Regions from separate parts of the Microbacterium meiriae genome, predicted to be linked through region 2. Evidence: riboswitches for the same ligand, from Rfam matches in the RefSeq annotation. Region 2 holds a riboswitch; the other holds the start of a gene.
What was found. Region 2 has a riboswitch for thiamine pyrophosphate ahead of RI211_RS15470 (ECF transporter S component). Riboswitches for the same ligand answer to the same signal wherever they lie in the genome.
Positions count from the first base shown of each region.

Region 1: linked by a shared signal. The riboswitch ahead of thiM (hydroxyethylthiazole kinase) and the one ahead of RI211_RS15470 (ECF transporter S component) in region 2 are both predicted to bind thiamine pyrophosphate.

Region 1 is NZ_CP133984.1:2,358,899-2,364,127, reverse strand. Features, by position in the region: gene pheT (phenylalanine--tRNA ligase subunit beta) at 1-105, shown strand, start outside; gene RI211_RS11375 (DUF402 domain-containing protein) at 164-883, shown strand; gene RI211_RS11370 (NAD-dependent epimerase/dehydratase family protein) at 1,146-2,117, shown strand; TPP riboswitch at 2,125-2,218, shown strand; gene thiM (hydroxyethylthiazole kinase) at 2,210-3,058, shown strand; gene RI211_RS11360 (bifunctional hydroxymethylpyrimidine kinase/phosphomethylpyrimidine kinase) at 3,055-5,202, shown strand.
Region 2 is NZ_CP133984.1:3,162,676-3,167,904, forward strand. Features, by position in the region: gene RI211_RS15460 (energy-coupling factor transporter transmembrane component T family protein) at 9-800, opposite strand; gene RI211_RS15465 (ABC transporter ATP-binding protein) at 797-2,254, opposite strand; gene RI211_RS15470 (ECF transporter S component) at 2,254-2,895, opposite strand; TPP riboswitch at 2,886-2,997, opposite strand; gene RI211_RS15475 (D-alanyl-D-alanine carboxypeptidase family protein) at 3,075-4,556, shown strand; gene RI211_RS15480 (ABC transporter ATP-binding protein) at 4,614-5,229, opposite strand, start outside.

The DNA of each region.
Region 1 (5,229 bases), 800 kb from region 2:
TTCCGCGCCGACGACCGCACGCTGACCGCCGCGGAGGCCTCCGCGGCGAAGATGGCGGGCGTCGCCGTGGCCGCGGAGCGCTTCGGCGCCGCCCTCCGCGACTGATCGGGAGAGCGCACGGCCCTTTCCGGGGAGCCGTGCGCTCTCGCGATAGCGTGGCCGGATGACGAGCCTCCTCCTGCAGCCCACGCCACCCTCGGTCCCCGCCGGAGCGCGATCGCTCGGGGAGGGGCCGTTCCTCTCGCCGGGTGCGCAGCTCGACTGGCACTACCGCAAGCCGGGGTGGACCACGGGGGAGGCAGCGACCGTCACCCCCATGCGCGTCGTCCGTGACGATGAGCGCGGTCTCGTCGCGTGGCTTGCCGCCGGGACGCAGCAGGAAGGCCAGGGCACGTGGGACGGGGAGCGCATCCGGACCGTCCCGCTCGATCGGCGGTGGCGGGAGCCCCGGCGCCGGATCGTCGAGGAGTGGTGGGGCAACGGCATCCTGCGCATCGCGCCCGCGGGAGTGCCGTGGTCGGTCTGGCTGTTCTGGAGCGCGGCCACCGGGACGACGTGGGACTTCGCCGGCTGGTACGTCAACCTCGAGAACGCGCACCTGCGCACCGACAGTGCCACCTACACCTCCGATCACGTCCTCGACGTCGAGATCGCACAGGACGGGCGCGTGGCGATGAAGGACGAGGACGAGCTGGTCGCCGCCGTCGACCAGGGACGGCTGACCGCCGCGCAGGCGGCGCAGATCGAGCGGCACGCGGTCGCGGCCATCGCGTCTTTCCATGCCGGCGACTGGCCGTTCGATCGGGAGTGGATCGACTGGCGACCGGACCCGTCCTGGAGCATCCCGGTGTTGGACGGCCTCGACGAGATCGTCGTCCCCTAACCGCTTCGGGGCCGCCCTCCGCTACGGCGCCGAGGCCGCGCGGGATCAGGCGTTCGCGCGGCATCAGGCGACAGCAGTGCCGGTGGCCTGTGCTTGCGCGGTGGCCTGTGCTTGCGTGGTGGCCTGTGCTCGCGTGGTGGCCTGTGCTTGCGCGGTGGCCTGTGCTCGCGTCATGGCCTGTACTCGCGTTGAGGCCTGTCCTGCCGCTCCGCTCTGAGCGGAGGCCCTTCCCCCGAGTCGTCGATCCTGATGACATGGGCACATGACGGATGTTCTGATCCTCGGGGGAACCGGATGGCTGTCGGGGCGCATCGCCGCGCATGCGCTCGGGGCGGGGGCGACCGTGACCTGCCTGGCCCGCGGCGGACGCCCGGCGCCGCCGGGAGCGACCCTCGTTCTCGCGGACCGCGATGAGGAGGCCGCCTACGACGTCGTGTCGCGCACGGACTGGGACCACGTCGTCGACGTCTCCTCCCGCGCCGATCATGTCTCCGGGGCGGTCCGTGCGCTCGGCGACCGTGCCGCTCGGTGGACGTACATCTCGTCGATGTCGGTGTACCGCGACGACGAGACGGTCGGGACCGACGAGTCGGCATCGCGGCACCCGGCGGCGCAGGCCGGTGAGGACGACGACTACGCGCGACAGAAGGTCGCGGCGGAGGATGCCGTGCAGGCCGGCGTCGGCGATCGCGCACTCCTCGTCCGCCCCGGCCTCATCGTCGGCGACGGCGACCCGAGCGATCGCTTCGGCTACTGGGCGGCGGCGTTCCTCCGGGCCCTGGATGAGCCGGTGCTGCTTCCACCGCTCGAAGGGCGCACGACGCAGGTCATCGACGTCGAGGACGTCGCCGCGTTCGTCGTGTCCGCCACCGTCACCGGTGCCGTGAACGCGATCGGCGACGTGCGCGACCTGGAGGACGTGCTGCGGACGGTGCGCGCGGCCACGGGGCACGCCGGGCCGGTCGTCGTCGGCACGGAGGAGCGCCTCGTCGCCGAAGGTGTCGCGTACTGGGCGGGGCCGCGCTCGCTGCCGCTGTGGCTGCCGCCCGACATGCGCGGATTCATGACCCGCTCGAATGCGCGGTACCGGCGCAGCGGGGGCTCGCTCCGCCCCCTCGACGAGACGGTGGAGCATGTCGTCGCGGACGAGCGCGAACGGGGCGTGGACCGCGAGCGCCGCGCCGGACTCACGCGGACGGAGGAGCGGGCGCTGCTCGACGCCCTCGCTCGCTAGACTGCGAGGCAGTGACACGGGGTGCCGCATCCGCGGCTGAGATCACACCCGTCGAACCTGATCTAGTTCGTACTAGCGAAGGGATGTCGCCGATGAGCGATCCTGTGCGTCCGCAATCCGTCCTCGACCTCGCCGTCACGGCGGGAAGGCTGCGGGAGGAGGTCCGGGCCACGCCGCCGTTGACGCACTGCATCACGAACGCCGTCGTGACGGGGTTCACCGCCAACGTGCTGCTGGCGCTCGGGGCGGCGCCGGCCATGGTCGACATCGTCGGCGAGGCCGAGCCGTTCGCCGCTGCCGCCTCGGGGCTTCTCATCAACCTCGGGACGCCGACCCCGGAGCAGCGGGAGGCGAGCAGGGAGGCCGTGGCGGGAGCGCTCGTCGCCGGCACGCCGTGGGTACTCGATCCCGTTGCGATCGGCACCCTCCCGGTGCGGACGGCGCTCGCGCACGAGCTCGCCGCGCTGCGCCCCACCGCCATCCGCGGCAACGCGTCGGAGATCCTCGCGCTGGCCGGACACAGCAGTGGCGGCCGCGGTGTCGACGCGACGGACGGGACCGAGGCGGCGGCTGCGGCGGCCCGCGAGCTCGCCCACCGGTACGGTTCCGTGGTCGCCGTCTCGGGCCCTGTCGACCTCCTCACCGACGGGGAGCGGGTGATCCGCATCGCCAACGGGCATGAGCTCCTCACACGGGTGACCGGCGGCGGGTGTGCCCTGGGCGCCGTGATGGCGGCGTTCCTCGGGGCGGCCCGTGGCTCCGCGACAGATGCGCTGACGGCGGTGGCCGCGGCGACCCTCGTCTACACGGTCGCAGCCGAGCAGGCAGCCGAGATCTCCCGCGGACCGGGCAGCTTCGCCGTCGCACTGCTCGACGCCCTGTCCGCCGTGACTCCGGCGGACCTCCGCGCCCGCGCCCGCGTCGAGGAGGAGGCCCGATGACCGTCGACCTGTCCCTGTACCTCGTCACCGATCGGTCGCTGTGCGGCGTGCGCGGAGTGGTCGAGACCGTGCGAGAGGCCGTCGCCGGCGGCGTCCGGATCGTGCAGCTGCGCGACAAGCAGGCAACGGACGAGGAGACCGTCGCGCAACTCCTCGCCCTGTCCGAAGCCATCGACGGTCGCGCGCTGCTCGTCGTGAACGATCGCCTCGATGCGGCCGTCGAGGCCCGTCGTCGCGGTGCCAGGGTGGACGGGGTGCACCTCGGCCAGGCGGATGCCTCGGTGCTCCGCGCGCGCGAGCTTCTCGGCCCGGAGGCGTTGATCGGGCTCACGGCGAACACCTCCGCGCACCTCGACGAGGTCGCCGCCCTGCCGCCGGGCACGGTCGACTACCTCGGGGTCGGCGTCATCCGCCCCACGCGCACGAAGCCCGACCATCCGGTGCCGCTCGGCATCGACGGCTTCGCCGCATTCGTCGCGCGCAGTCCGCTGCCGTGCGTCGCGATCGGTGGGGTGGACCTGGAGGACGCGGCGGCGTTGCGTGAGGCCGGCGCGTCCGGGATCGCGGTGGTCTCGGCGCTGTGCGCGGCAGAGGACCCCCGGGCCGCGGCCGGGGCCTTCCGGCGACACTGGTTCGCACGGGCGGTGCCGCACGTGCTCAGCATCGCCGGCAGCGATCCGTCCGGAGGTGCGGGCATCCAGGCCGATCTCAAGGCGATCGCCGCGAACGGGGGCTACGGCATGGCAGCCCTCACAGCCCTGACCGCGCAGAACACGCAGGGCGTCCGCGCCGTGCATGTCCCTCCCGCGGAGTTCCTGCGGGCGCAGCTCGACGCTGTCGCCGACGACATCCGCATCGACGCCGTGAAGATCGGCATGCTCGCGGACGGGGAGGTGATCCGCACGGTCGCCGCCTGGCTCCGGACGACGCAGCCCCCGATCGTCGTGCTGGACCCCGTCATGATCGCCACCTCGGGAGACCGACTGCTCGACCCCGACGCAGAGCGCGAGCTGCGGGGCCTGCTCTCCCTGGCGACCGTGGTCACCCCGAACCTCGCCGAACTCGCCGTCCTCGCCGGTCGCGAGGTGGCGGGCTGGGCGGACGCGCTCGCCGCGGCGCGAGAGCTGTCGGCCGATACGGGGACCGCGGTGCTGGTGAAGGGCGGGCATCTGCCCGGGGACGAGGCACCGGACGCCCTGATCGACACGGCAGCCGGTACGCACGCGGAGTTCCCCGGGGCGCGCATCCAGACGGAGAACACCCACGGCACCGGCTGCTCGCTGTCCGCGGCTCTGGCCACACGACTGGCGCGGGGCGACGATCCCGCGACCGCGGTCCGCGCCGCGCGCGCCTGGCTCCGGGAGTCCCTCCGCGCGGCCGACGACCTGGACGTCGGGCGAGGGCACGGCCCGATCCACCACTTCGCGGGACTCTGGGCACGCGGTGGGGTCGAGACCCGGTCGACGCCGGAGGAGGTGGCCGTGGCCTGGTGGGATGAGACTGCCGCGATCCGCCGCGACATCGATGCGCTGCCCTTTGTGCGTGCGCTCGCCGACGGGACGCTCGACCGCGACGCCTTCGTCTTCTACCTCGCGCAGGACGCCCTGTACCTCCGCGAGTACGCCAGGGTGCTCGCGGAGGCGTCGCGCCTCGCCCCGACCCCCGACGAGCAGGCGTTCTGGGCCGAGGCCGCGCACGGTGCGATCCGCGGCGAGCTGGAGCTGCACGCGTCGTGGCTGACACCGGAGACCGGGGTGAGCGGCGCCACCTTCGCCACCGAGCCCGCCCCGGCGACGATTGCCTACCTCGACCATCTGCGCGCGGTCGCGTTCGGCGGCGACTACGTCGCACTGATCGCGGCCGTGCTGCCGTGCTTCTGGCTCTACACCGACCTGGGGGAGCGACTCCATGCCGGAGCGTTCGGCGCGGCGCCCCGCGACCCCCGGCATCCCTACGCGTCGTGGCTCGCGACCTACGCGGATCCGGCCTTCGCGGAGGCCACGCGGCAGGCCATCGCGCATGTCGCCGCTGCGGCCGCGAGGACCGACGACATCGGCCGGGAACGGATGCGGCGCGCCTTCCTCACCTCGAGCGCACACGAACGCGCCTTCTTCGCCGCACCGGTCGCGCGCGCTGTCGTGTGACGCCCGGGATTTGCGGTGCCGGACGCG
Region 2 (5,229 bases):
GGTGAGGGTCAGGACGGCCCGAGGATGAAGTTCCAGGCTCCGGTCGCGACCGCGGCGGCGATCGCCGTCGCGGAGATCGCCGCCCCGACGGCGAGCAGGATCCACTCGGGCGCGCCGAAGCGCGACTCCCGCGCCCAGGTGCGACGGCCGGGGGCGCCGAAGCCCCGCGCCTCCATCGCTGTCGCGAGCTTCGCGCCCCGGCGGATCGACAGCACGAGCAGGGCGAAGGCCATGCCGAGGAAGCGCCGGATGCGCCCGCGGTCGGCCACGCCGCGCGCGCGACGGGCGAGTTCGAGAGCACGCCAGTCGTCGAGGAACAGTCCCACCATGCGCAGGCCGGCGAGCGCGCCGAGGACGAATCGGGCCGGAAGCCGCAGGATCTGCCCGAGGCCGTCGGCGAGATCCGTGGGATCCACCGTGATGAACAGGACCACGGAGGGCAGGGCGATCGCGAGCACGCGCAGCATCGTGGCGACGGCGAGCGCGAGCGACCCCTCGCTGATGCGCAGCACGAACCAGTCGACGTAGACGGTGCCGCTCGTCTCGCCGTAGAGGGCGATGGTGAGACCGGTCAGCGGCGCCGCGAGCCAGACCGGCCACGTGCGCACCCAGAACTCCCGCCAGCCGATGCCCGCGAAGAGGAACAGCACCGCTTCGAGTGCCAGGGCGACGGCCGCCGACACCGGGTCGAGCGTGAGGACCAGCGGCACGGCGATGAGCGCGCTCACCCCCAGCTTGGCGACCGGATTGATGCGGGCGACGACGCCGGTGCGGGTGGGGGCGGGGGCGAGCGCCGTCATGCCGGTGCCCCCAGGACGAACCGGGTGGCGTGCAGAGCGCGCGCCACATCGAGATCGTGGGTGATGGTGACGATCGCCGATCCCTCGTCCCGGAGGGTGGCGAGCATCGCCACGAGCTCGGCCCAGGTCCGGGCGTCCTGGCCGAAGGTCGGCTCGTCGAGGATCAGCACCCGGGGTCTCGTGGCGATCGCGGCCGCGACCGTCAGGCGGCGCTTCTCCCCGCCCGAGAGCGTGTACGGATTCGCCGCACCCAGGTGCGCGAGCCGCAGGCGGGTGAGCAGCTCGTCGACGCGGGCAGACACCTCGTCATCGGGGACGCCCAGGGCGCGGGGACCGACCGCGAGCTCGTCGCGCACGGTCTGGGCGAGGAGCTGGTGCTCCGGTTCCTGGAACACCATCCCGATCCGCGTGAGGAGCTCGCGAGACGCCCACCGGATCGGAGACGGATCGGCCCCCTGCGCGAGTGACGGCGCCGCGATCACAGCTCCCCCTGCGGGAGGGAGGAGCCCCGCGAGGGTCAGGCCCAGCGTGGACTTGCCCGCGCCGTTCGGCCCGGTGATCGCGAGGGCCTCGCCGGCACGCACGTCCAGGTCGATGTCGTGCGCCACCGGACGCCCCTTCGCCCGTGCGACAGCCAGCCCGTGCGCCGAGAGCAGCACGTCCCCGGGCGCCGCGCGTGGTGCGGGGGGCTCGGCCGGCGGGCGGCCGGGTACCCACACGCCGTCCGCCGCCAGGCGCTCCCCCTCCGTGCCGAGCACCTCCGCGGGAGTGCCGTCCGCGACAACCCCGCCGGCGCCGAGCACGATGACCCGCGTGAGGAGGGGCAGCCACACCTCGAGGCGATGCTCCACGACCACGAGGGTGGCGGGACGCGCGGCGAGCATCCGCTCCACCGTATCCCTCACCTCGCGCACGCCCTCGGGATCGAGATTCGCCGTCGGCTCGTCCAGCAGCACGAGTCCGGGGCGCATCGCGAGCATGCCGGCCAGGGCGAGGCGCTGCTTCTGGCCGCCCGAGAGCGCCGCGGTCGGATGGTCGAGCGGCACGTCGAGGCCGACGGCCGCCATGGCCGCCTCGACACGAGGCCAGATCTCCGCCCGCGGCACCCCGAGGTTCTCACAGCCGAAGGCCACATCGTCGCCGGCGCGGGCGAGGATCACCTGCGAGTCGGGATCCTGGAGGACGAGCCCGGCCCGACCGCGGGTGGCCACGGCGGGGCCGCCGTCGATGAGCAGCTCCCCCTCGCTCTCCCCCTCCTCCTCGCCGCCGAGCACACCGGCGAGGCCGTGCAGCAGTGTGGATTTGCCCGCGCCAGAGGCCCCGAGCACGAGAACCCGCTCGCCGGGCTCGACGCGGAACGAGACATCGCGCAGCGCCCAGGCGAGGCGACTCGCGTGTCGCCACCCCCACCCCCGGGCCTCGACGCCGGCGGGAGCGACCTGCTCGGACGACATCAGACGCGCACGCGCGCCTCGCGCCCGGAGCCGAAACGGTCGAGAGCCCCCGTCGCCGCGATGCCGCGCGCGAGCACCCAGGACAGCGCACCGGCGATGACCGCCCCGGAGATCACGGTGCTCACGAGATAGATCGCGGTGAAGGCGGGACCGGAGCCGGCGTACCAGAGGACGAGGTTGTTGATGCCGCCCGCGAGCGCAGCGCCGGCACCGGCGAGGATCGCGACGGGCAGCGACCAGCGGCGGTAGAAGAACAGCAGGAAGATCAGCTCGGCACCGAGTCCCTGCACGAGGCCTGCCTCGAGCGTGAGGAAGCCGCCCCACTGGTTACCGATGAGCGCCGAGACGACGGCGGCCAGCAGCTCGACGTAGATCGCGGCGCCCGCCTTGCGGATGATGAGCCCGCCGAGCACGCCCGCGAAGAGCCACGGGCCGTCGAGGAGCCCTTGGAGGCCGGGAAGCAACGGCTCGAGCAGGGCCTTCGGCCCCAGGTATCCGACGTTCCAGGCCAGGAAGATCAGACCGGCGGCGACGCCGAGGACGCTGGCGACGACGATGTCGACGACGCGCCAGCGCAGATAGCCGCGCGCCGGAACGGCCGTGCTCTTCGCAGACGCGGATGCGGACGTGGACGTACTCATGTGAACTCCTCCCTGCGCTGGCATGACCCAGATCAGGTTCGACGGTCGAAGCGCGATTCGCTCCCTCTCAGCCCGGCTCGCCGGACTCCCGTGGTTGTGCTGTCGATCCTACCCCGTTCCGCCCGCGCGTCCCGAGCCGCGCACGGCGGATTCCGGGCGGTATTCGGTACCGTAAGCGAGTGACCGCTTCCGATCCCCCTGAAGAGGCGTCCGGCGGCGTCGACGTCGACGCGCGGCCCGAAGACTCCGCACCCGTGTCCGCCGAGCCCGCGCTCGACCCTCCGGTCACGGAAGCGGTGTCGTGGGCCGATGCGTCGGCTCCGGCGACCGCGCTGACCTGGGTGGACCCGTCGCTCGTCGCCGCGGAGTCGTCGACGCCCGAGTTCGACGCCTCGGCCGGCACGGAGGACGAGACGGGATTGCTGCGCGACGCGAAACTGCGACCCGCGATCGCCGGCCCCGGACTGCTCGTCCCGCTCGGTGTGCTCGTCGGTCTCGTCGCCTCCTACGCCGGCACCACGCTGCTCTGGCCGCTGCACGAGGTCGCCCCGACCGTCCAGGCCGTCGAGTTCACCCCGGTCGCCGCCCCCACCGCCGCGCTCGCCTGGCCCGCGGTCGGCGACGGCGCTGTCGGGATCGCCGGGATGACGACCGCGGCGTCCACCACCGCTCCGGTGAGCATCGCGAGCATCACGAAGGTCGTCAGCAGCCTCATGGTGCTGGATCGTCTGCCGCTCGCCCCCGGGGAGCAGGGTCCGGAGTTCGCCTTCACGTACGCCGACAGCATCCGCTACTGGGACTACCGGATCGCCAATCAGTCCGCACTCGATGTTCCCGTGGGTGGAGTGCTGACCGAGTACCAGCTTCTCCAGGGCACCCTGCTCGGCTCGGCCAACAACTACATCGACCGGCTGGCGTCGGAGATCTGGGGGTCCGACCGGGAGTTCGCCGCCGCGGCCGAGGTCTGGCTCGGCGAACGCGGGCTCTCCGGCATCACGGTGGTGACGCCGTCGGGATTCGATGAACGCAACGTCGCCACCCCCGAGGCCCTCGTGGCGCTGGGCGAGATGGCCATGCGCAACCCGGTGTTCGCCGAGATCGTGGGAACCCGGTCTGTCGACCTGCCCGGGGCAGGCAAGGTCGAGAACACGAACGGGATGCTCGCCGATCCGGGTGTCGTCGGCATCAAGACGGGCACCCTCGTCGGGTGGAATCTGCTGACCGCCAAGGACGTCGCCGTCGGCGACTCGACGGTCCGGCTCTACGTCGCGGCGCTGAACCAGGAGGACGACGAGGGGCGTCTCGCCCTCACCCGTGCGCTGTTCGCCCAGACGGAGGCGGCGTTGCAGGCCCAGGGCCCGGCCGTCCCGGCGGGCACGGTGGTCGGGCGCGTGGTCACCGCCTGGGGTGAGCGCGTCGACGTGGTCGCGGGCGAGGACGCCGACGTCGTGCTGTGGAACGGGGCGAGCGCGACCGCATCGCCGGTGTTCGACCTCGGGGAGGAACGGGAGGCGGACGGGACGGTCGGCACCCTGACCACGACCGGCCCTGTCGACAGCACGGAGACCGCGCTCGTCCTCGACGAGGACCTGGACGGTCCGAGCCCGTGGTGGCGGCTCACCCACCCGCTCGAGCTCTTCGGCATCTCCGGGGACGACTGAGTCCTGACGACGATGCCCCACTCCGGATCCGGAGTGGGGCATCGTGCGTGAAGCGGGTCAGGCGCGGGGCGTGGAGCCGTCCGCGCCGTCGTCGAGAAGCGCCTGCGCTGCTGCGGACTCGGCCGCCGGAACCTGGGCGCCGACGGCTGCTCCCGCCACGGCGTCCGCCGCCTGCTCCTCGGCACTGGCTTCCGCGTCCGCCTCGCCGGTCACGACCACCGGAGACGAGCCGGTGAGAGCCGCTTCCGCATCGAGGTCGGTCGCCGCCTGCTCGAACTGCGACTGGTACAGCCGCCAGTACGCGCCCTGCGCCGCGATGAGCTCGTCATGCGTGCCCTTCTCCACGATGTCGCCGTGCTCCATCACGAGGATGAGATCGGCGTCGCGGATGGTCGACAGACGGTGCGCGATGACGAACGAGGTCCGTCCGTGCCGGAGCGCCGCCATCGCGTTCTGCAGCAGCAGCTCGGTGCGGGTGTCGACCGCGGACGTCGCCTCGTCCAGGATGAGGATCGACGGCTGCGCCACGAAGGCCCGCGCGATCGTGATGAGCTGGCGCTCACCGGCCGAGACGTTCGACGCGTCCTCGTCGAGCACGGTGTCGTACCCGTCCGGAAGCGCGTGCACGAAGCGGTCGACGTAGGTCGCCTTCGCCGCGGCCAGCACCTCCTCG